2 linked regions of the Mucilaginibacter paludis DSM 18603 genome follow. The protein of the gene in region 2 binds, or shares a complex with, the protein of the main gene of each other region. Links are inferred from orthologs where the notes say so. Each region holds a gene or a part of one and is shown on either strand. Other genes may lie near its edges. The genes, in order: tsaD and tsaB.

Region 1 (10,928 bases), 400 kb from region 2 along the record:
CGAAACGCTTATCCGCAGGGAAGTATCAGTTAAGTTACCTACCGAATGGGGCACATTTGATATGGTTGCCTATACGCAACTGGATACCGGCGAAAACCATTTGGCCCTGGTAAAAGGTAGCTGGGAGCCAGACGAACCTATTTTGGTAAGGGTACATAGCTCTTGCGTTACGGGCGATATTTTTGGATCATGCCGTTGCGATTGCGGGCCGCAGTTACACAAAGCTATGCAATTGATTGATCAGGAGGGTAAAGGCGTTATCCTGTACATGAACCAGGAAGGCCGTGGCATAGGCCTGGTTAATAAATTAAAAGCTTACAGCCTGCAAGAAAACGGCTTTGATACCGTAGATGCCAATTTGGAGCTGGGCTTTAAAATGGACCAGCGTGATTATGGCATTGGAGCGCAGATTTTAAGGAGCCTTAACATTACCAAAATGCGCTTAATGACCAACAACCCCAAAAAACGCGCAGGCCTGGTAGGCTACGGCTTAGAGGTGGTAGAAAACGTGCCGATGGAAATTCAGCCTAACCCACATAATGTAAACTACCTGGAAACCAAACGCGATAAAATGGGCCATTCTATTTTGCTGAAACATTGATTTTTAGTTCGGAGTCTGAAGTTCGGAGTCTGGAGCCTGGAGTGGAGAGGTCAGAGCCTTTAGTTCCTAATCGGGAATTCTGGTCGGTGTGTATTGTCCCTGGTAGACATTGGGCGATATACACCGATTTTACGCAACTGGTTACAAGTAACAGATCCGGCCAGCCCTAAAAAATAAGGATAGCTTTTTGAACCTCCGTGATCTTCTCTGGTGAACAGGCAGGGTGCGCAAATGTCCGACTGCACGCCGGGCGGGATTGGGCCTTGAGGGCGGAAGGATCGGGCAGTCTTGACGTTATTCACCTATTGTTTGTTTTTTTTAAGGTGTTCATGAGCTCCCTACGGGCGGTTTTGGTTACCTTTTGTGTCAAGACAATTTGCGTTAGCAATCATTCACACCAAACCTTTTTTAAGCCCTCCCTACCGGGGAGGGTTGGGTGGGGCCTCTTCCCGCGGCGACTGAGCACGCCGATGATCTAAATTAAGAATAATGATTGTTGGAGCAAAAATAGCACATTGATTACCAGCGCACCTGATATGCTGCAGACTTGCTGAGCGCAAAAGGTCCCTCCTCGCGTCGGGATGACATGATGGATAGGTATTTATCATTGAAAATCAATAGCTTATCATCAGAAAAGATAATGGGCGTATTCTATTATAAATTAAGGCTTCGAATGCCAGTCGACAAACTAAAACTATTATACCCCATACTATTCGTCATAGAGCCCATCACTTTAAGATTTTCAGGATTCAGAACTTAAACGCCTCAAGACTCCCGGCTCAAGACTCCCGCCTCAAGACTCCCGGCTCAAGACTCAAGACTCCAGACTCCCGGCTCAAGACTCCCGACTCAAGACTCCCGGCTCAAGACTCAAGACTCCCGACTCCCGACTCAAAAAACCTATTCGTCAGATCTGTCGTTAATTATAGCCGGATTGCTGTTTGTATTGTTCACCGGTTTCTTTTTGGGCGGTGTTCTTCTTCTGCGGAAGATATTTTTAAAAAATTCGTTAAACGTATCAAAATCACGGCGGTAAACTAAACCCAGGCCGTTAACATACTGTACACCCAACTGCTGGTTAATGGTATTGAGGGTTGTACTATTTAATACCCTGTAAGAGTAAGTGGCCAAAAGGCTTCCGTCGGCTTTAATCAGGTACTGTACGCCAAAATCTTTGGTCAGGTTACTAAAGTTCGAATTAAACAAACTTTGGTTATTGCCAAAAAGTTCATTGCTGCCCTGCGCATCGTATAAGCTACCGTTAATTAATATCCTGTCGTTAAAAAAATGCAGCGACGCGCTGGCATCGCTGGTGGAGCGGATGTTAAGGTCGAAGTTTTTAATGTTGGATTGAGCGATAAAACTATTCAGCTTATTGAAAGCAAACTCGCTCAACGCATCTTGAGCCGTTTGCCTAACCTGGCTGGTTAAGGTGTTGCTGCTTGTTCCCGAAGCAAAATTTCGGCGTACAATTAAGCTCAAAGCCTGCTGGCTACGATTGGTATAATCGTTAAGATAGGTGCCCAGTTCGTCTTTAATAGACGGATCGGTGGGGAAGTTAAAGTCGAAATCAAACTGTGGTTGCGTAAGCGATTTCGTCAGGATCAGTTCGGCCTGCACCAACTCCTGCTGGTTTTCTTTTGGCGATTGTAGGCCCGCTGCCTGGTAAAGTGCCGCAATGTTGGTTCTAACCTCGTAAATAGCTTTTAGATTGATTTCCGCATTTGACGGATTTCCTGTCCAGCGAATAGTTCCGCCCTGGTTTACCTGGAAATTTTTGGTGATAAAATCCTTCGCGGTAAATTCAAATTTGCCGGTAGATATTAAAAAGTCGCCGTACATATCAAAGTCGCCAAGGCTGTTTATTTTTAGGCTTAAACCGTTGGCCGTACCACTGCCGGTTAAAAGGCCGTAGTCGGTAGCTATTTTAACAATTGTTTTTTCATCGGCCGATAGCTCAAAATTTAAGGTAACCCCTTTAAACGAGTTTTCGCGGCTAATGAGCTTCGTGGTATCTTTCGAGCTAACAAAGCGGATAAAATCGTACTCGGCGGCCTTGCTCGATGTGTTTAACGGGATATTGAATACCGTGCCGTCCTGGGTTTTTGCCTTGATATCTATCCGCATATTATCAATAGGGCCAACAAAGCTAAAGTTGCCTGTGCCATAAGCGGTACCGTAATAAATGCGGTTATCCTTAAAGGTAGTATTGAGCGCCAGCAGGTTGGTGGCTTTAAGTGTAACGTTTAAAGTAGGGTTCGAAATTTCAGTCAGGTCAACAGTACCATTGGTTACACCTTCGCCGCCGCGGCTATCCCTTAATACCAGGTTATTAATTTTAACCACACTGTTTTCTACCGTAACCTTATCGTTAATTACATAAGGTGTTTTTAAGTAATTAACCGTTAGCCCCGTATTTACAAAGGTTAAGTTGCCGTTGATGGACGGCTTGGATAAAGTTCCGGTCAGTTTTAAGTCCGATGATAGGGCACCTTTTAAGTCTGATATCAGGCTCTTTACAAAAGGCTCAATAATAACCGCTTCGGTTTGGTTCATGGTTAAGCTAAAATCCAGGCTGTTATCCGCCGAGGCCAGGTTGTAAGTACCGGTGGCATTTAAGGTTTCGAGGCCGCGGTTCATGATGTTGATTTTGGTATTCAACACCTTGTTGATGTTATCAAGCTGGGTTACAAACTTTACATTACCTATTAATGTTTTGTTAAATGCCAGCGAATCAATGGCCAGGTTTGATTCGATGCCCGGTTGCGTAGTTACTGCCGAAAGTTTAACATCGCCGTTTAAGGCGCCTTTTAAAGCTATACCAAAGGGCCTGCTTAACTGGTTAAGTGTTGCCATGTCAAATTTGCTGAAATTGACGCCCAGTATATCTTTAGGGTCTGCCGATAAAAAGCCGTCGATGGTTACCTTTTGGTTGCCGTTTGAAATTCCGAGCCCGTCAATCTGGGTGCGTCCCCCGGCCAGAAACCTGATCCGTACCTGGTCTTTTAACTTCCAAACGTTATGTTCTAAGATGATGTCTGATGGTAGTAGGGATAACTTGGCCGTCGTATCTTTACCAAACTGCACCAGGCCATACAAATCCAACTGGTTGGTGGCGTTTTTATCGGATAGCTTAATGTTGAAATTTAAGCTGTCGCGCTTTAAAAAATTGGTAATGTTGATGTTTTTAATAAACAGGCTGTCGGTGAGGTCAACCTTGCTCAACGATAAGTTGAGATCCAGCATATCATCAGTCGTGTTTTCATCGATAATCAGATCATGAAAAACAATTTTATCATATTTAAAGCTTTTAACCGAGCCTGTTAAAATTGCAGTTCTATCCACCGAGTTAAATTTACCCTGGAAGGTAGCCGTGTCGGTTAACTTTAAAGCCGGTACAAATAATATACTTACCGGGTTAAGGTTCTTGATTTTTAAATTAAACTCAAAATTTTGGGGTTTTACAATCACCGCGGGTATGGCTAACGATGGGATATATTTTTTGGCTACCGCTTTAAAGTAGGCCGGGAGCGATGCCAGGTCGTAATTACCTTTTAAGCCACCATCGGCTATGTCCGACCGTAAGATGAGTTGGCGGTCTTTCTCTTTGCCGCTGGCAGCAAAATAAATTGAGTCAACCAGGAAGTCGGCATGGGGTTTTACCAGCCTGATGTTTTTTAACAGGATGCTGCCATCAATATTATTGATGTTATTGCCCGAAAAATTGCTGGTTAAATTGGCATCTACGGTAATGGTATCCTTGTATAGTTTTAATTTATTGAGATTGGCTCCTTTAATAGCTGCTGTAAAGTTAAATACCGGCAGCGCGGGGTTTAAATTAACGTTACCGTTAAAGTCGAGGTTGATGTTATGGTCGTTTATTAAAACTTTTCCATCAAATTTCTTTTTTTCAAAGGTGCCGTTTACGCTCAGGTTATTGTAGCGGTAGCCCTTAAAATCAAAATATTTTATTTTTGCATCAAGCTGCTCTGTGAGCTGTTTAAGCTCGGTGCCCCTGCCTTTAATATTGGCTGTTAAAGTGGTTCGGCCCAGTATATCCTGGTTCAGCAAATCGCCAATGTTAAAATCAAAGGTAGTGAGTTTGCCGCTGTAGCTTGGCACATTGGCTTTATCCAGCTTTAAGTTAATATCCGAGTTAAACCTGCCCAACCTGGTTTTAAACTCGCCATAAGCTATAAAATCGTTTTGGAAACCGGTAAACTGCCCTTTAAAGTTGATGTTGCCAAACTTGGCTATAATATCGGGCACGTGCTGGTTTTTTTTGCCTGTAAAGCGGCTGTACAGCAGGTCAATGTCCTTTTTATTGGTAGCTATTTGTTCAAACTGCAACTCAAGGAAGGTTTTATCCCAGTTAGGTAAACCCTTCAAGCTAAAATCGCCTTTAATGTAGGTGGCCTGCCCGGCGGTAACCGTTAGCTTTTTGGCTTTTAAGTTATTTACCAGTCCCTGGATGCGGCCATCAATGCCCAGGTCGAAATACACTTGCTGCAGGCTATTGGTAAAATAAGCTACATCTAATGATGATATGCGCGATTCTTTAAAGTCGGCATCCATCTTTACCGTGTTCTCAAAGTCGTCAAAATCATCAAACGAGTTAAACCTCATCCTGAAATAGTTTTTCAGGTTCGAGCGGTTGGTTTGTATAAACAACTGCTTCAGCAATATCTGGTTGGTATCAACAGTGGCATTGGCCACAAAATGTTTTACGTAAAAGCCAGTTTTTTCTTTCAGGCTCAGATCGTGAATGTTGGCTTTAAACAAGTGATTTTTTAAGTCGATGTCTGTGAGTACGGTTGTAAATTGCTGTACGTCAACATCGTTAAAGTTTACCTGCTGTGTGCTTACTTCGTTGCTTAAATAATTTTTATAACGGAAACGTAAATTATTGATTACCAGTTTTTCAAAATTGATGGTCCAGGGTTTACCCTTGGTTTTTACGGTATCTTTAGATTTAAAATGGTTGATGATGAAGGAGAGGTTGGTAGAGCTGTCCTTTAGTTTTTTGAGGTAAAAGGACCCGTTATCCAGTTGGATAACCTTAAAATCAATAACACGCTTTTTGATGCTGCTAAAAATGTGGAAGTTTGCCAGTTCCACGGTAAGCAGAGGCGTTCGGAGCAGGGTGTCCTTTTGTTGATCTAACACAAAAAGATCCTCCAACACAATGGATGAAAATGGTTTTATGTAAAGGCTTTTAATTGAAACGGTTGTACCCAGCTCTTTGGATAGGTAAGCCGTGGCCTTTTTTGCCGCCCACGTTTGTACAGGCTTGTACTGTAGTGCAGCCAGTAGGATACTGATGATCAATATCAATATCAAAAAGATCCAGAGCGTTATATTGAGTAGTTTTTTAATAACTTTGCAAAATTAATTTTTTCTATTGTGCCTGTTATTTTAGGAATCGAGTCTTCGTGTGATGATACATCTGCTGCCGTTTGCGTTGATGGCGAAATTTTGAGCAATGTAATTGCCAACCAAACCATTCATGCAGCCTATGGCGGCGTTGTGCCCGAACTGGCTTCACGCGTACATCAGCAAAATATAATTCCCGCAGTACAACAAGCACTATTAAACGCAAAAGTAAGCAAAAATGATATTGATGCGGTAGCTTTTACGCGCGGGCCCGGACTTTTAGGTTCACTTTTAGTAGGCGTATCATTTGCCAAGGCTTTTGCTCTCGGAAAAAAGCTGCCTTTAATTGAGGTAAATCATATGCAGGCGCACATACTGGCCCATTTTATTGATCATCCTAAGCCCGATTTTCCATTTCTGTGCCTTACCGTATCTGGCGGGCATACACAAATAGTGTTAGTAAAAAATTATTTCGACATGGAGATTGTGGGCCAAACGATGGACGATGCGGCGGGCGAGGCTATGGATAAAACCAGCAAAATATTAGGATTGCCTTATCCCGGCGGCCCGCTGATTGATAAATATGCCCGACTGGGTAATCCGGATGCTTTTAAATTTCCCGAGCCTAATATCCCCGATTTTAACTTTAGCTTCAGCGGATTAAAAACCTCGATATTGTATTTTATCAGGGATGAGGTAGCCGCCGACCCGCAATTTTTACAAAAGCGGATGAATGATATTTGCGCTTCGGTAGAAAAACGCATCGTTACCATCTTACTCAACAAGTTAAAAAAAGCTGCTTTAACCTATAACATTACAAATATTGCTTTAGCCGGCGGTGTATCGGCCAATACCGGTTTGCGCCAGGGCCTTACCGATTTAGGGAGCCAGATGGGCTGGAATTGCTTTATACCCCAATTTGCGTACTGTACCGACAATGCCGCTATGATTGCCATTGCCGGGCACTATAAATACCTCAACCATGATTTTGTGGGGCAAAATGTTGCTCCTTTGGCGCGTATGCCTTTTAATTAAATAAATATGAGTGCTCCTTCGTTAATCTTCTTTGGTATTTTTGTGTTGCCGCTTGTCGCCTTTTTAATCTGGCTGATGCGCCAGGATAAAAAGAAAGGTGTAGCCGGTTTAATTGTGCTGGCCATTATGGTGATAGGTGCCATTACCTACATGTTTATCATGACCAAAGGGCAGTAAGGTGGGGGGCATAGTACACACGTGCAGAAACATACCCCTCCATTACTCTCGAGAGGGGAATCGAGCTTTCCCGCGCTTTGTTTTTAATTTCCCCTGCTGCTGCAAGGGGGCACCACGCGACAAACGACGCAGCATTGCCATTTTTATCAATCGCCCGCATAGAACACACCCCTCCGCCCCTCTCAAGAGGGGAATCGCACAGGCCTGCACTTTGTGGCCGGATCAGTATTACATAGATCAAAATACCTCAAAGCTCATACATCAAGGCTCATGACTCTTGGCTCATGACTCAAGACTCAGAACGTAAGACTCAGAACTCATGGCTCAGAACTCAAGGCTCAGAACTCCAGACTCATGGCTCAGAACTCCCTACTCAGAACTCCCACTACAGCCTAATTCGCTTTTTCCCTGATCATTAACCAGGCATGCTTCAGTAAGGCAACCAGTTCGTCCAGTTTCATCGGTTTGGCAATGTAATCATCCATGCCGGCGCTGATACAGATCTCCTTATCTTCAAGCATGGCGTTGGCCGTCATGGCAATGATGAAGGGCTGTTTAAACTTTCCTTTGCGTATCAACTGGGTGGTTTCCAAGCCGTCCATTTCGGGCATTTGCACATCCATTAAAATTACGTCGTAGGTTTTAAGCATCATTTGCTCGAGCACTTCGTAACCGTTGGCGACTATTTCAATGGTGTAGCCCATCTTATTCAGTATACGTTGAATTAGTTTTTGGTTGATCAGGTTATCTTCGGCAACTAAAATACTCAGCGGGTGCAGCAGTGAGAAACCCCCTTCCAGCGTATTGGCCGATTTTTCTTCAGTTGATTTTTCTTCCCGCTGGTTGCCAAGCTCGGCCCTAATGCTTTTACTTAACTGGCTCTGCTTGGCGGGTTTAACCAATATCGATGCAAACAAGCCGGGATTTTTTTTACTGCTTTCGTCTCCAATGGAGCTCAGCATAATAACAGGCAGGTTGCTGTGCACGTGTTTAATGGCTTTGGCAAGCCCTACACCATCCATATCCGGCATTTCCATATCGGTTATCACCAGGTTAAAGCTGTTGTCGGCGGCTAAAATTGCAAGGGCCTCTTTGGCTGATGATGCCGTAACCGGTATCAGTTTCCATTGCTGTAATTGTGTTTTTAAAATGGTTAAGTTGGTTTGGTTATCATCAACAACCAATATTTTTTTACCCTCAAGCCCATCCATGTTTACAGATACCTGTATGCGTTTAAGCTGCGCGGTACTGATTTCGGCCTTAATTGAAAAACTAAAAACCGAGCCTTTGCCAAAATTACTTTCAGCCCAAATTTCGTCGCCCATCAGTTTAACCAGCCGCTCGCTGATAACCAGGCCCAGGCCGGTGCCTCCGTATTTGCGCGTAGTTGACGAATCCACCTGCGAGAACGGCTTAAACAGGTTGGATAGTTTCTCTTCGGGTATACCTATGCCGGTATCGGTAACGGTAAAAGCCAGGTCGATCCCACCATGATCATCTTGCTTGAGCAGGGATATTTTCACAAAAACTTCGCCCTTTTCGGTAAACTTAATGGCATTGTTGATCAGGTTGATGAGCACCTGTTTCAGCCTTAGGCTATCGCCTATAATCTGGCGGGGCACGTTATAATCAATTTCATAAATCAGATCGATGCCACGTAAAGCCACTCTGGGGCCAAACAAATCCATTACCTCCTCGATGCTGTGCCGCAGGTCGAAATCAATATGCTCGATATCCATCTTACCCGATTCAATTTTCGAGAAATCCAGGATATCGTTAATCACGTTAACCAGGCTATCTCCGCAGGTGATAATCGTTTCGGCATATTCCCGCTGTTCAGTATTCAAATCCGTTTCAACCAGTAGCGATGCCATCCCGATCACGCCGTTCATCGGCGTCCTGATCTCGTGGCTCATGGTGGCTAAAAACACACTTTTGGCTTGGTTGGCCTTTTCGGCTTCAAGGCGTGCGGCCTGTTCCTGTATCTTTTGTTTGTTAAGCTCCTCGTTCAGTAAATGGAGGTTTTCCGATTGCGAATTGAGCTCTTCGGCCTGCGAATGTAATTCTTCGGCTTGTGCCTGCAGCTCTTCCGATTGTACCTGAAGCTCTTCATTTAATTCCTGAAGCTGGTTAACCTTCTGTACCACTTCTGCTGTGCGCTCGGCTACCTGTTTTCTGAGTATTTTTTTTTGTTTTTTAACGCTGTTAATGCGGCTGCGGTAAAAAGCATAAGCTGCGCCCAGTATAACCATGGCCGTTGCTATTTTAAACCACCAGGTATCCCAAAAGGGTGGTGTGATGGTTACCAGGATAGCTGTTCCGGTTTCGTTCCAGATGCCGTCGTTATTAGATGCCTTCACCCGGAATGTGTAATTGCCAGGGTCTAAATTGGTATACGATGCCCTTTTTAAGTGTCCCGCCTGTACCCAACCCGTATCAAAGCCATCCAGCTTATAGGCGTACGAGTTGTTTTCGGATATAACGTAGTTTAGGGCCGCGTAGTCAAACGATATGGACGATTGACTGTACGATAAATTAATCTCTTTGGCAACGCTGATCTCGGTTTTTAAGGGCGAGTGAGGTCCGCCTGCAACGATGCTTTTATTAAAGATTTGGAAACCGGTAAGATACACCGGCGGCACAAACTTGTTGCTTTTAATTTGATCGGGATAAAAAGTTGTAAGCCCCCTGGTTCCACCAAAAAAGAACTCGCCGTCGCTGGTCTTCAGGTACGCGTTTGTTTCATATTCCAGGCCCTGCAAGCCGTCGCGTATACCGTATTTTTTGACCGATGCTGTTTCCGGGTCCAACTGTGTTAGTCCGTTAGAGGTAGAGATCCATAAGCGGCCATGCTTGTCTTCAATAATGCCTTTGATAAATTCGGTAGCCAAGCCGCCTTTTTTGGTATAGAGCTCAAAACTGTTTGTTTTGGTGTTAAACAGGTATAAGCCTAACTGGCCTATCCACAAGCGTTTTTTATGATCGGTAAAAATTACCCTGATATCAGACGGCACATCACCCTGATTAAAATAATGCGAGAATTTTTTGGTGTTTAAGTTATAACAGTTCAGGCCTGCATCGTCGGTTCCAAACCAAACATGGCCTTCCGCGTCTTCGCCAATAGCTAAAACGTTGTTGCCCGATAAGTGGGTAAGGCCGTCTGCATCCTGGGTGATATGTTTAAATTGATGTGTTTTGGCATCAAGCAAATTAAGCCCGCCAAAATAAGTACCCACCCACAGGTTGCCTTTACTATCCTGGAAAATTTTTTGAATAAAGTTTGAACTGATGGAAGTTTTATTCTTGGGGTTGTTTCTAAATGCTGTAAAAGTTCCGCTTTGCGGGTTAAAAAGATTTAAGCCGCCGCTCCAGGTACCCACCCAGATATTTTGATCCCTATCCTGCAAAATATCCATTACCGCGTTCGAGCTGATGGTACCCGGAAGGTTAGGGTTGAACTGATAGTGCCTGAAAGTGTTTTTTTTGCGATCAAATAAGTTCAATCCGCCACCGTCTGTACCCACCCAAATGTTACCGTTTTTATCTTGGCAAAGTGTTTTTACATCATTATAACTAATGCTTTGAGGATCTTGCTTTTGGCGGTACAGGTTAAATTTGGCCGCCTGGGGAGCATACAGGTTAACGCCGCCGCGGTGGGTGCCTACCCACAGGTTGCCTTGTTTGTCTTCAAATATGGCCGATGCGGAAGTTTGCGATAAACTGGCCGTGTTGCCAGGATCGT
Region 2 (10,753 bases):
ATGGTTTCAGCCTTGATCTGTTCAAAGCCAAATTGAATAGCAGCGTGGATAGCCTCCGTCATAATACCTTTGTGGTGATATTCCGGCAGTAATTCGTATCCTAATTCTATGGTGCTGTTTGCCTCATCAAAGTTCCAGAAACAAATGCCGCCAATTAATTCAGGATTGCCTTTTAACGCAATGGCCCAGTTAACCGATTGTTTATTTTTAACGTATTCGTCGATTTTGTTGATGTGTGCCAGGGCATCTTCTATCCCGGAGGAAGGGATGCGGTCGATAAATTGATTGACTTCCTCGTTCGACCGGAGCAGGTGAACTTGCTGGGCATCGTCGGCGTTTAATTCCCTTAATACCAGGCGTTCGGTAAACAGTTCCGGGAAGATTATAAAATTCAGGTTTAACATAGCTGCTATTCTTAGCAGCTAATATAAAAAATAAGGCCCCTTTTTGGGGCCTTTATTTTTACAATTTTAAAGCTTCCTGCTCTTTCAATTGCTGGATATTGTTACTGTTTTCGTATTCGTCGGTTTTACCGGCAAAATATTCCAGTATTCCGGCAATGGTATCCATATTATCGGATACGCGCTGGTGCATATCTGGCAAATCTTTTTCTAATCTTTTATCGCCCAGGTCAATATTATCAACTTCTATTTTACCTAACTTTTGTATGAGCGCCTGCTGGCTGTTCTTTAAGTCATTCAACTCATGAACAATTTTTTCCATCAGTTCAAACTTCCTTAGCTTATCCATGATCTTATAATTTGAGGTTAAATATTAAATTATCTAACTTAGTTTAAAGCGACAAAAGCCAATTATGTTTCAAATAAATCCAATCTATTATTAACAGCATAAAAAAAGCCGTAAAACACAAAGGCTTTACGGCTCCACTTAACATACACTTTAACAAACTATAATCAACATTTACTGGGTAACAACCGTTTTTTTAACAACGGGCTTTGTTCCGGTACTTTTATGTACAGTATGCTTTGAAACCGTAGTTTTTGAAACTTTGGTAGCTGTAACCGGGGCATGGGCTTTAACAGTTGTGGTAGTAGTTGTTGTTGAAACCTGGGCCGGTGGTGGCGGAAGGGTAGCATTTACCGGTGCTGGTTCAACAACAGGTGCCGGGCCGTTAGCTGCAGCGCCAACTGTAGCCGAGGTTCCGCTGCCCGAAACTTTGGTTTTGGTAGTGCTATTGCGGCCTTTACGGCTCACTTTAACCTTCTTTTTAATTTCTACATGATTGGTATCGATAGTTTGAGCCTTTGCATCCTGGAATGTCCATGCAAAAACGGCCATTAATAGCATTAAGCTGATCTTTCTCATAATTTACGTTACTTATACTATTGTAACATAATTATGACAATTTTGTTTTGAATATAGCATGTAAGTGCTACCGGGCAGCATACTAAGCTGTAAAGGTAGCATTTAACTGACTTGGGTAACTTTAAACCAGGCGATCCGGTGGAGGATTAAATACGGTTCAGTGATGACCAAATGTTAAAGTAACTGTGGTAGGTACAGTACTGTGAGGAGTTGGCTGCTATATACTTTGGGCTGCTGCCGTCTACTGCTGCAAAAGGTAGTTGTTAATTACCAATGCAAAGCGGTAAAGCAGCAGCTTACCGGCCTATCAACTGCAGGATAAAAAAGAAAGCAGCCACACCTGCAAACGCCAGGCTGATTAACCAGTAGATTCGTTTTTTGATCAGGATAGAGATGGCACCGATAGCAATCGCGATCTGGAACAGGGTGACGGACCGGGCCAGCGTATTGTGGCTCTCTGCATGCCGGTGCGATTCAGCTTCGTATTCCTTAGCTTTATTCATAATCTCCTGCTGCTCTGCTTTATTTTCACTGATCTTTTCTTCGTCCGAAGGGACAGCCGCTTTACCTATCGCTTTCAATAACTTACCGTCCGACACCAGGATCTCCGTTTTAATTCCCTTTGCCTGGTAGTAAGCCCATTGGTCGCTTGCTTTGATCTGGCTCAGCATGGATTCGTCCGCATGATAGGCTGCCAGCAAACTGGTAATTGCTGATAGTACGGCAATTACCGCCGTAGTTAAAGCCACATAAACTATCCATTTATTGCCGGTAGCTTCGGCATGGTGAGCCTCCTCATGGATATGCTCATGTAGCGATTCGGTAGGGTCCTCAAGTTCTTCCATCGTTTTTTATTATTGGGAATTTTCGCCCCAGTTGTAAAAATATTTTCGCTGTTTGGTACTATGTAAACTCTATTTATCAGGGCTAAAATTGCCTTTTAAGCCTTATAAGGCCTGTTAAAGTCTGTATCAAATTAAGGTTCAATTATTGTATAAATCTCTGTAAGCACAAATAAAAATAATTGTTTAACCTTTAAAAGATCATGTTATGTATACTTTTATCGCTTTCTTAATGGTTGTAAATTCAGTTTTGCTTTTTAACTCCCGCAATAAAGTCCTTTAAGTAATAGGGCTCAAAGTAAGCCACGTCGGCAAAATTCCGCTTATTGAGTTTTTGAATTGCCGGAACTAAAATATCCTTTGCCGAGTTGCTAAAGTTATCTGCAAATAAAGCGTTAGGATGATGGCCCAAAGCCAGCTTGCATTTTTGAGCACCGTCGCCAAAAAATATCATTTGTTGCTTAGTTAACAAATCATCAAAGCTTGCTTCATCAATAACAACAGCAGCTGTAGGGATGATTTCCTTGCCTGCATCGTCAAAAACTGCAGTGTAAACTTCCATTCTACGCGCGTCTATCATTGGGCATAACAGGGCACCGGCAGGAATGTCAACTATTTTGCGGTTAATTAAACCAAAGGCCATAGCCGATAAAGTTTCAACGGCTATCAGGGGCTTGTCTAAAGCAAAGCATAAACCTTTGGCTGTAGATACGCCTATCCGCAAACCGGTATATGAGCCCGGCCCGCAGCTTACCGCAACAGCATCAATATCGGTATAAAGTTTGCCTGTTTCGTTAAATAATTCTTCAGTAAAAACGGTGATCACTTCGGCGTGAATATTCCGCTGGTCAATTTCGCGCAAAGCGATGATCTGATCGTCAGCCGCGAGGGCAACTGAGCATGATGTGGTAGCAGTTTCTATTAAAAGGATTAAGCTCATTGTTGTCAGGGTACAGGGTCGTGCCCATGGCCTCCCCAGGGGTTGCAGCGGGCAATACGTTTCAAAGTTAACCATCCGCCCTTAAATGCGCCATATTTTTTTATTGCCTCGATACCGTACTGCGAGCAGGTAGGGGTGTAGCGGCACTGCGCACCCAGGATAGGAGAAAGTAAAATTTGGTATAGTTTGATAAGCGCAATAAAAAAACTGCCGACAATTGTTTTCAACAGGTTGGTTATTGTGCTCATTGCGCAGTGGCTTGTGTGCTCAGTTGAAGCAATGCCTTTTGCATCTTCTTTTCCATCAGGCTGTAATCGGCTATTTCTTTACCAATGAAACCGATAGACAGCACAATAGTTTTATTGGCAGCCAGCAAAGGGTTGTACAAGCATTGTTGTTTATACAGGCGATAAACCTCGCGCATGCGCCGCTTAATCAGGTTACGATCAACAGCGCGTTTATAGCGCCTTTTAGATACAGCAAGTACAACCTGAACGGGCACCGGCTGATGCTCAGGGGCTGCACACCACGAAACTTTAAAGGGGTAACATAAAAAAGAAGAACCTTTATGAAAAAGCCCGTCGATGAGCCTTTTATTACATAATCGTTCTTCTTTTTTAAATGTATACATACGATTGCTACTGAACCGAAATAAATTAAATTACCAGCCAGCGTCAGCCCTGTTTTTAACAGAGTGGAGCAATCAGAGTAGTATTATGCTTTGTGGCGACGCTCGTCAGATACTGACAATCTTTTTCTGCCCTTGGCTCTGCGTGAAGCTAAAATCCTTCTACCATTTGCTGTTGACATGCGCTCACGGAATCCGTGTTTATTTCTTCTTTTACGTTGAGAAGGCTGAAACGTTCTTTTCATGACTATTTTCTTATATTCGCTGTTTTAAAAACAAGAGCGCAAATATAGCGTACTTTTTTTATAATTCAAACGTTGCCTGTGCTTTTTTGCTTTAAATATTTTCCACATATCAACATCCGCTCATATTATACCAAAGTTATGAAATTGTTATCTTTCATTGTCCTGATTTTCAGTTGTATTACAGCTTTCAGTCAGCAGAAAACGGCTTTGCACTATAAAATTTATAATACAACCAGCCGGAAAATGGTTACTGCCGACGATGTTGTAAACGATATGGCAGGCGCTGATGTGTTATTTTTTGGCGAAGAACATACCGATTCTGTTGCGCATAGCCTGGAGTTGATGATTTTTACAAAGTTGCTCAACAGGTATCCCGCCAAGGTAGCATTGTCCATGGAAATGTTTGAGACTGATTGCCAGCCCGTACTTAACGAGTACCTGCGAGGATTGATCCGCGAGAGTAACTTGATCAAAGATGCCCGGGCTTGGCCAAACTATGCAGACTACCGCCCTTTGGTTGAGCAGGCTAAAATATATGGCACGAGTATAATTGCAGCAAATGCACCGTCGCGCTATATTAATATGGTTACACGCCTGGGCCTGGGCAGCCTTAATCAGCTTGATGCTGTTGGTAAGGCCTGGCTGCCACCCTTACCCATAGATACGGCTACAGGCAAATACTATGAGAAATTTGCCGCTGTTATGGGCGGGCACGCCAGTATGGACGGTATGCAGCTCTATCAATCGCAAAACCTTTGGGACGCTGCCATGGCATGGTCGATAGCACAGTATTTAAAGAGCCATGCAGGCTATAAAATATTCCAGGTGAATGGTGGCTTTCATAGCGAAGAAAAGTTGGGTGCGGTAACGCAATTGAAAAAATATGATCCGCAGGTGCGGATTTTGAATATAGCTTCAGTATCGGGCACCGATATCACTAACCCTGATTGGGAAAAGTACGTTAACCTGGGCGATTATGTTATTTTAACTTATGAGTGAGCTTTTTCTTTCGTGGAGCGTGGGGGGAGAAGATGGTTATTAACTCGCCCTCTCACCGAGCGTCATTGCGAGGCACGAAGCAATCTCTACATAGGCAGAGCCGCTGTGTAGGCTGGATCTGTATAGTTTAGAGATTGCTTCGTCGTACTAACTCCTCAATGACGGCGGGGGAGAAGAGGGCAGTTATTAACTTACCCTCTCACCGAGCGTCATTGCGAGGCACGAAGCAATCTCTACTTAGGCAGAGCCGCTGTGTAGGCTGGCCCTGTATAGTTTAGTGATTGCTTCGCCGTACCTCCTCACATTGACGATGAGGGAAAGAAACTGATGTTAAACCCTTTTTGCCAGCAAATCCCTGATCTCGGTTAATAAAACTTCTTCTTTTGATGGTGCCGCTGGCGCCGATGGCGCTGCTTCTTCTTTACGTTTTAGGGCGTTAATACCTTTTACAATTAAAAATACAATAAAGGCCAGTATTACAAAGTTAAGGCTTACCGTTAAAAAGTTACCCCAGGCAAATACTGGTCCCAGTTTTTTTGCATCAGCTAAGGCTAAGCCTTTGGGCACTTTGGCAGACAGGGGTATATAGATATTACTGAAGTCGGCTTTGAAAAATATCCCAACCAGTGGCGTAATTAAATCATTCACCACCGAATCAACAATTTTACCGAAAGCTGCCCCGATTATTACACCTACCGCGAGGTCAACCACATTACCTTTTATTGCAAATTGTTTAAATTCTGACGCAAATCCCATAGTTGTTTTAATTGTGTTTTACTAAATTGATAATAAATCTGAACAATTTTTAATTTGTTTAGTTTATTATTTCATAAAAAAATCCATATATCAATATACATTTAAACTGGCCTAAATATACGGCAGACCTATCCTGCTTGCTTTGTTGTTCGGCTATTTAATGTATTTTTGTATGCCCATTATGCTAAAACAAAATTTACAACAAAAATTATTACAAAAGCTATCGCCGCAACAAATACAATTTATTAAATTGTTGCAGGTGCCTACTGTGTCGTTGGATACGCGTATTAAGGAAGAACTTGAAGAAAATCCGGCGCTTGAGGATTTTAGCTTGTCGAATATGTCAGAACCCGAGGAACAGTACCCGGATAGGGATCCTGATGATGATAATTTTAACAAGGACGATAACGATCAAAGTGAGTTTGATGAATTTAACATAGACGATTATTTACAGGAAGATAACGTAAACGATTACGGCTCGCGTTACGACCAGAATGGCGATGATGATGAAGAACGTAAGGAGATGCCGATAGCCATCCAGTCGTCCTTTTTTGAGAGCTTACAGGCACAGCTTGACCTTGTTCCGCTTTCGGATAAGGATTTTAGGATAGGGCAGCAAATTATTGGTAGCCTGGATGATGATGGTTACCTGCGCAGGCCGGTAATGTCGTTAACGGACGACCTGGCATTCTCGCAAAATATAATGGCCGAAGATGAGGAAGTGGAGGAGATGCTGAAGCTGATCCAAAGTTTTGACCCGGCCGGGGTGGGCGCACGCGACTTGCAGGAATGCCTGCTCATCCAACTCCGTAAAAAAGATCCTAACGATCCTATTATCAAAAAAGCTATCATGGTGGTTGAAAACTACCTGGACGAGTTTACCCGTAAACATTACGACAAGATGGAGCGCTCGCTCAACATGACGTCCGAAGAGCTGAAGGCGGTTGTTAACGAGATATTGAAGCTTAACCCCAAACCCGGCGACTCCAACGAGGTTAACACCAAACAAATGCAGGTGATACCCGATTTCCATATCACCAACAACGATGGCGTTTTAATTTTGACGCTTAACTCAAAAAATGCCCCGGAACTACGCGTAAGCCGCTCTTACCAGGATATGTTTGAGCACTACGATAAATCTGCCCAGAAGGATAAAAAACTCCGCGAGGCGGTTCAGTTTGTAAAGCAAAAGCTCGATTCGGCCAAATGGTTTATTGATGCCATAAAACAAAGGCAGCAAACCTTGCTGAAAACCATGAACGCCATTATGCAATATCAGTATGAGTTTTTCCTGACGGGAGATGAGCGTAACCTGCGCCCCATGATATTGAAAGACATTGCCGATAGGATAGGGATGGATATTTCTACCGTATCGCGTGTGGCTAACTCAAAATACGTACAAACCGAACATGGCACCTTCCTGCTGAAATCCTTTTTCTCCGAAGCTATCCAGATGGAAAGCGGCGAAGAGGTATCAAACAAAGAAGTGAAAAAGATACTGGAAGATTTTATTGGCGCCGAAGATAAACGCCACCCGCTTGCCGACGAAAAATTGACCGAGATATTGAAAGATAAAGGTTATAACATAGCCCGCAGAACGGTGGCAAAATATAGGGAACAAATGAATATCCCCGTAGCACGGTTGAGGAAAGAATTGTAACTGTAAGAGGTAATTTAAAATTGCAAAGCCTGATCAAGTTAATTTGATCAGGCTTTGCTGTTTTTTATAATGACTTGCTTTTAAGTTGTTGATTTTCGATAGTTTACTTCTGTCCGTTAAGTCAGAGATCATAGTTTTTATAGCATCTCTAAAAACAATGTCGACAGGAGGGAGAAATCTTCTGCTGGTACTTTGCTTTAGATTGGTAAAGCGTTGGCTGTTAAATGCAGTTAGGCGCTTTTGTTATTGATTATAACCCTCTTCTTAAAACGGAGGATCCTCATCATTCATTTTTGAAGGCCTGATTATAAAATTGCTTGGTTTCTCAAAATCCTGTGATGGTGCTAAACCGGTGAAGGCATTCGGTGCCGCACCCATTGGCGGGAAGCCCTCTACGCCTTCGTCCAGATCCTCAAATTTTACGTATTTACCAACAAATTTCAATCGTACACGGCCAGTTTCGCCGTTACGGTGCTTGGCTATAATTACCTCGCCCACGCCCTGGGTTGGGTTGTTATCTTCGTCAAATTCAAGGCCGTAGTATTCGGGGCGGTATAAAAATAGCACCATATCCGCATCCTGCTCAATAGATCCCGATTCACGTAAATCCGAAAGCATTGGCCTTTTTGCACCGCCCGGGCGGCTTTCAACCGCACGGCTCAATTGCGACAGCGCAATTACCGGTACATTTAACTCCTTAGCTACCGACTTTAACGCCCTGGATATACTACCGATTTCCTGCTCACGGTTACCACCTTTACCATCTGATTTACCATGCATCAGCTGCAAATAATCGATGATGATCAGCTGTATATCGTGCTGTGATTTTAATCTACGGCATTTGGCCCTAAATTCAAATATGTTGAGGGCAGGTGTATCGTCAATAATTAACGGGGCCTGCTCCAGGCGTCCAATTTTGGAGTGGATCTGTTCCCATTCCCATTCTTCCAAACGGCCTTTACGTATCTTTTCCTGCTCAATTCGGGCTTCGCCGGATATTAAACGGTTAACCAACTGTACCGACGACATCTCGAGCGAGAATACCACTACCGGGCGGTTAAAATCAACCGCTGCGTTACGGGCGCAGGTTAAAACGAAGGCCGTTTTACCCATCGCCGGCCTTGCCGCTATAATTACCAAATCGGATTTTTGCCAACCCGATGTCATGCGGTCGAGCTCGGTAAAGCCCGAAGCTACGCCCGTTAGTCCGTCCTTTTTATCCTTCAGCGCCTCAATTTCTTTTAAACTTTCGTGCAAAATATCATCCATTTTGCGCGAATCGCGGCGAAGGTTATTCTGCGCGATATCAAACAGGTTCTTTTCCGCCTTATCCAACAGGTCCAGCACATCGGTAGTATCTTCGTAGGCGCTGTTGATCACTTCTGTTGAGATGCGGATCAGCTCACGTTGCAAATACTTCTGTATAATGATACGCGAGTGGTACTCAATATTAGCCGCCGATGCTACACGGTTAGTTAACTCGGTAATGTAGTAGGCGCCGCCTATCATTTCTAACTCGCCCTGCATACGCAGCTGCGAGGTAACGGTTAAAATATCAACCGGAGATGTTTTTTCAAACAGCGTGCGTATCGCCTGAAATATCTTTTGGTGGCTATCGCGATAAAAAACTTCGGGTTTTAAAATATCAATAACCGAAGATAGGGCGTCCTTCTCCAACATTAACGCACCTAAAACGGCTTCTTCTAAATCGGTAGCTTGTGGCGGTAATTTCCCCAAACCGCTGGTGGGATTATTGCTGAATCTGCTTCGTTTGTCGCCTGTAATATTAGGCTTGCCTGCCTGGTTATCGTTCTCCAAAATCATTTGCACAAAAATATACAAAAAGGATTTGTAATCGGTATTATTCATCAACATCCTTTTTTTTGCTAAAAATAAAAATGTTGAAAATGACGTTTTAAGCGTCGATTTTAATTAACATCAATTGTTAATTACTTGTTAGTAAAATTAAAATGGGTTTAATAGTCAATCACTTAACAGCAGTGTTAATAACGTTGGCCCCTGTTAGTTATTTTGAATAACATATTGCTAAGTTTAGTTGTAAAGCGGGCTAAAATCAATTAATATGTTAATTTTGCTGACTTATACAGCAGTTGAAATGAGTTTTAGAAACGAACCTAAAAGAGAATATAACCAAATGGTTTTCGGTATCCGCGCCGTGATAGAAGCCATCAGATCGGGCAAAGAAATCGAATCGTTATTCATCCAGCGAGGGCTCGGTGGCGAGTTGTTTTATGAGCTTAAAAACTTGCTGAACGAATATAAAATAGAGTCGCAACAGGTTCCGGTAGAGAAGCTTAACCGTGTTACCACCAAAAACCACCAGGGGGTTATCGCCATCATATCACCTATAACTTATTACAAGATTGAGGATATTATACCCATGGTATTTGAAAAAGGCGAGGTACCTTTAATTTTGATTTTAGATGGCGTTACCGACGTTCGCAACGTGGGCGCCATAGCCCGTACCGCCGAATGCGCTGGTGTACATGCCATTGTAGTACCGGCAAAGGGTTCGGCACAAATTAACCCGGATACCATTAAAACATCGGCGGGAGCACTGTACAATATCCCGGTTTGCCGCGAAAGCAGTTTATTGCAAACGGTTAAATTTTTACAATCATCCGGTTTGCAGATTGTATGCTGTACCGAAAAAACTACCGACTTTATCTATGCGCCCGATTATACCTTGCCCACAGCCATTGTAATGGGTGGCGAAGATGATGGCGTAAGCAACGAGATTATCCGAATAGCCGACCATTTAGCTAAAATACCCATGTATGGCGAAATAGAATCGCTCAACGTATCGGTATCAACCGGCGTAATTTTGTACGAAGCCATCAGGCAAAAAAGGGGAGGCCCCCCAGCCCCCTGAAGGGGGAGTTTTTGATTGGCTTGCGGTTTACCGCAGGCGATTAGACAAAATGTATTTTATATAAAAAGAGGCTGATCATGTATTTGAAGTGAACCCCAAAAGTTAGACAAAAACTTTTGGGGTTTATTATTTATGTCAAAGCACACATTTGAAGAGAAACTTGATGTAGTTTCTCAAGTAAGAAAGGGAAAGCCGATTCTACGGATATCCCGCGAACGCCATATCCGTGAAGGCATGATATTGGAATGGGTTCGGAAATATGATCTTTATGGCGAAAGTGGGCTGCTCAAACAACCTAACGTCAAGCCCACGCCTGATTTCAAAGAAGAAGTTGTAAGGCTTGTCATAGAAAAAAAAGTACCTTTAAATCAGGTTGTTCTGGAATATAGATTAAGCAAGACTGCTTTAGAGCGCTGGGTAAGATCAGTACGGGTTGAGGGATATGCAGTACTATACCAGCAAAA

What was found.
Region 1: the proteins of tsaB (region 2) and tsaD are in contact, whole or in part, in a solved structure (PDB 4WQ4), measured with the Escherichia coli proteins. The link is inferred for Mucilaginibacter paludis DSM 18603 from one-to-one orthologs.

What each region holds. Positions count from the first base shown.
Region 1 is NZ_CM001403.1:6,750,649-6,761,576, forward strand. What follows is about bases 5,088-8,006. They hold tsaD (tRNA (adenosine(37)-N6)-threonylcarbamoyltransferase complex transferase subunit TsaD), read left to right. Parts: upstream 5,088-6,004; coding sequence 6,005-7,009; downstream 7,010-8,006. Other genes in these bases: MUCPA_RS28570 (translocation/assembly module TamB domain-containing protein), read right to left, coding at 5,088-5,929; MUCPA_RS37960 (hypothetical protein), read left to right, coding at 7,016-7,186; MUCPA_RS28580 (hybrid sensor histidine kinase/response regulator), read right to left, coding at 7,579-8,006. Outside these bases: MUCPA_RS28565 (bifunctional 3,4-dihydroxy-2-butanone-4-phosphate synthase/GTP cyclohydrolase II), read left to right, coding at 1-601; more of MUCPA_RS28570, read right to left, coding at 1,502-5,087; more of MUCPA_RS28580, read right to left, coding at 8,007-10,928.
Region 2 is NZ_CM001403.1:7,157,764-7,168,516, forward strand. Bases 1,261-4,004 are described here. They hold tsaB (tRNA (adenosine(37)-N6)-threonylcarbamoyltransferase complex dimerization subunit type 1 TsaB), read right to left. Parts: upstream 3,109-4,004; coding sequence 2,413-3,108; downstream 1,261-2,412. Other genes in these bases: MUCPA_RS30435 (hypothetical protein), read right to left, coding at 1,261-1,326; MUCPA_RS30440 (DUF4337 domain-containing protein), read right to left, coding at 1,623-2,171; yidD (membrane protein insertion efficiency factor YidD), read right to left, coding at 3,114-3,356; rnpA (ribonuclease P protein component), read right to left, coding at 3,353-3,739; rpmH (50S ribosomal protein L34), read right to left, coding at 3,823-3,981. Also shown: MUCPA_RS30425 (GNAT family N-acetyltransferase), read right to left, coding at 1-404; MUCPA_RS30430 (hypothetical protein), read right to left, coding at 463-750; more of MUCPA_RS30435, read right to left, coding at 922-1,260; MUCPA_RS30460 (ChaN family lipoprotein), read left to right, coding at 4,120-4,980; large conductance mechanosensitive channel protein MscL, read right to left, coding at 5,311-5,736; rpoN (RNA polymerase factor sigma-54), read left to right, coding at 5,918-7,396; dnaB (replicative DNA helicase), read right to left, coding at 7,661-9,265; 23S rRNA (guanosine(2251)-2'-O)-methyltransferase RlmB, read left to right, coding at 9,480-10,289; MUCPA_RS30485 (helix-turn-helix domain-containing protein), read left to right, coding at 10,422-10,753. UniProt on the Escherichia coli protein: Required for the formation of a threonylcarbamoyl group on adenosine at position 37 (t(6)A37) in tRNAs that read codons beginning with adenine.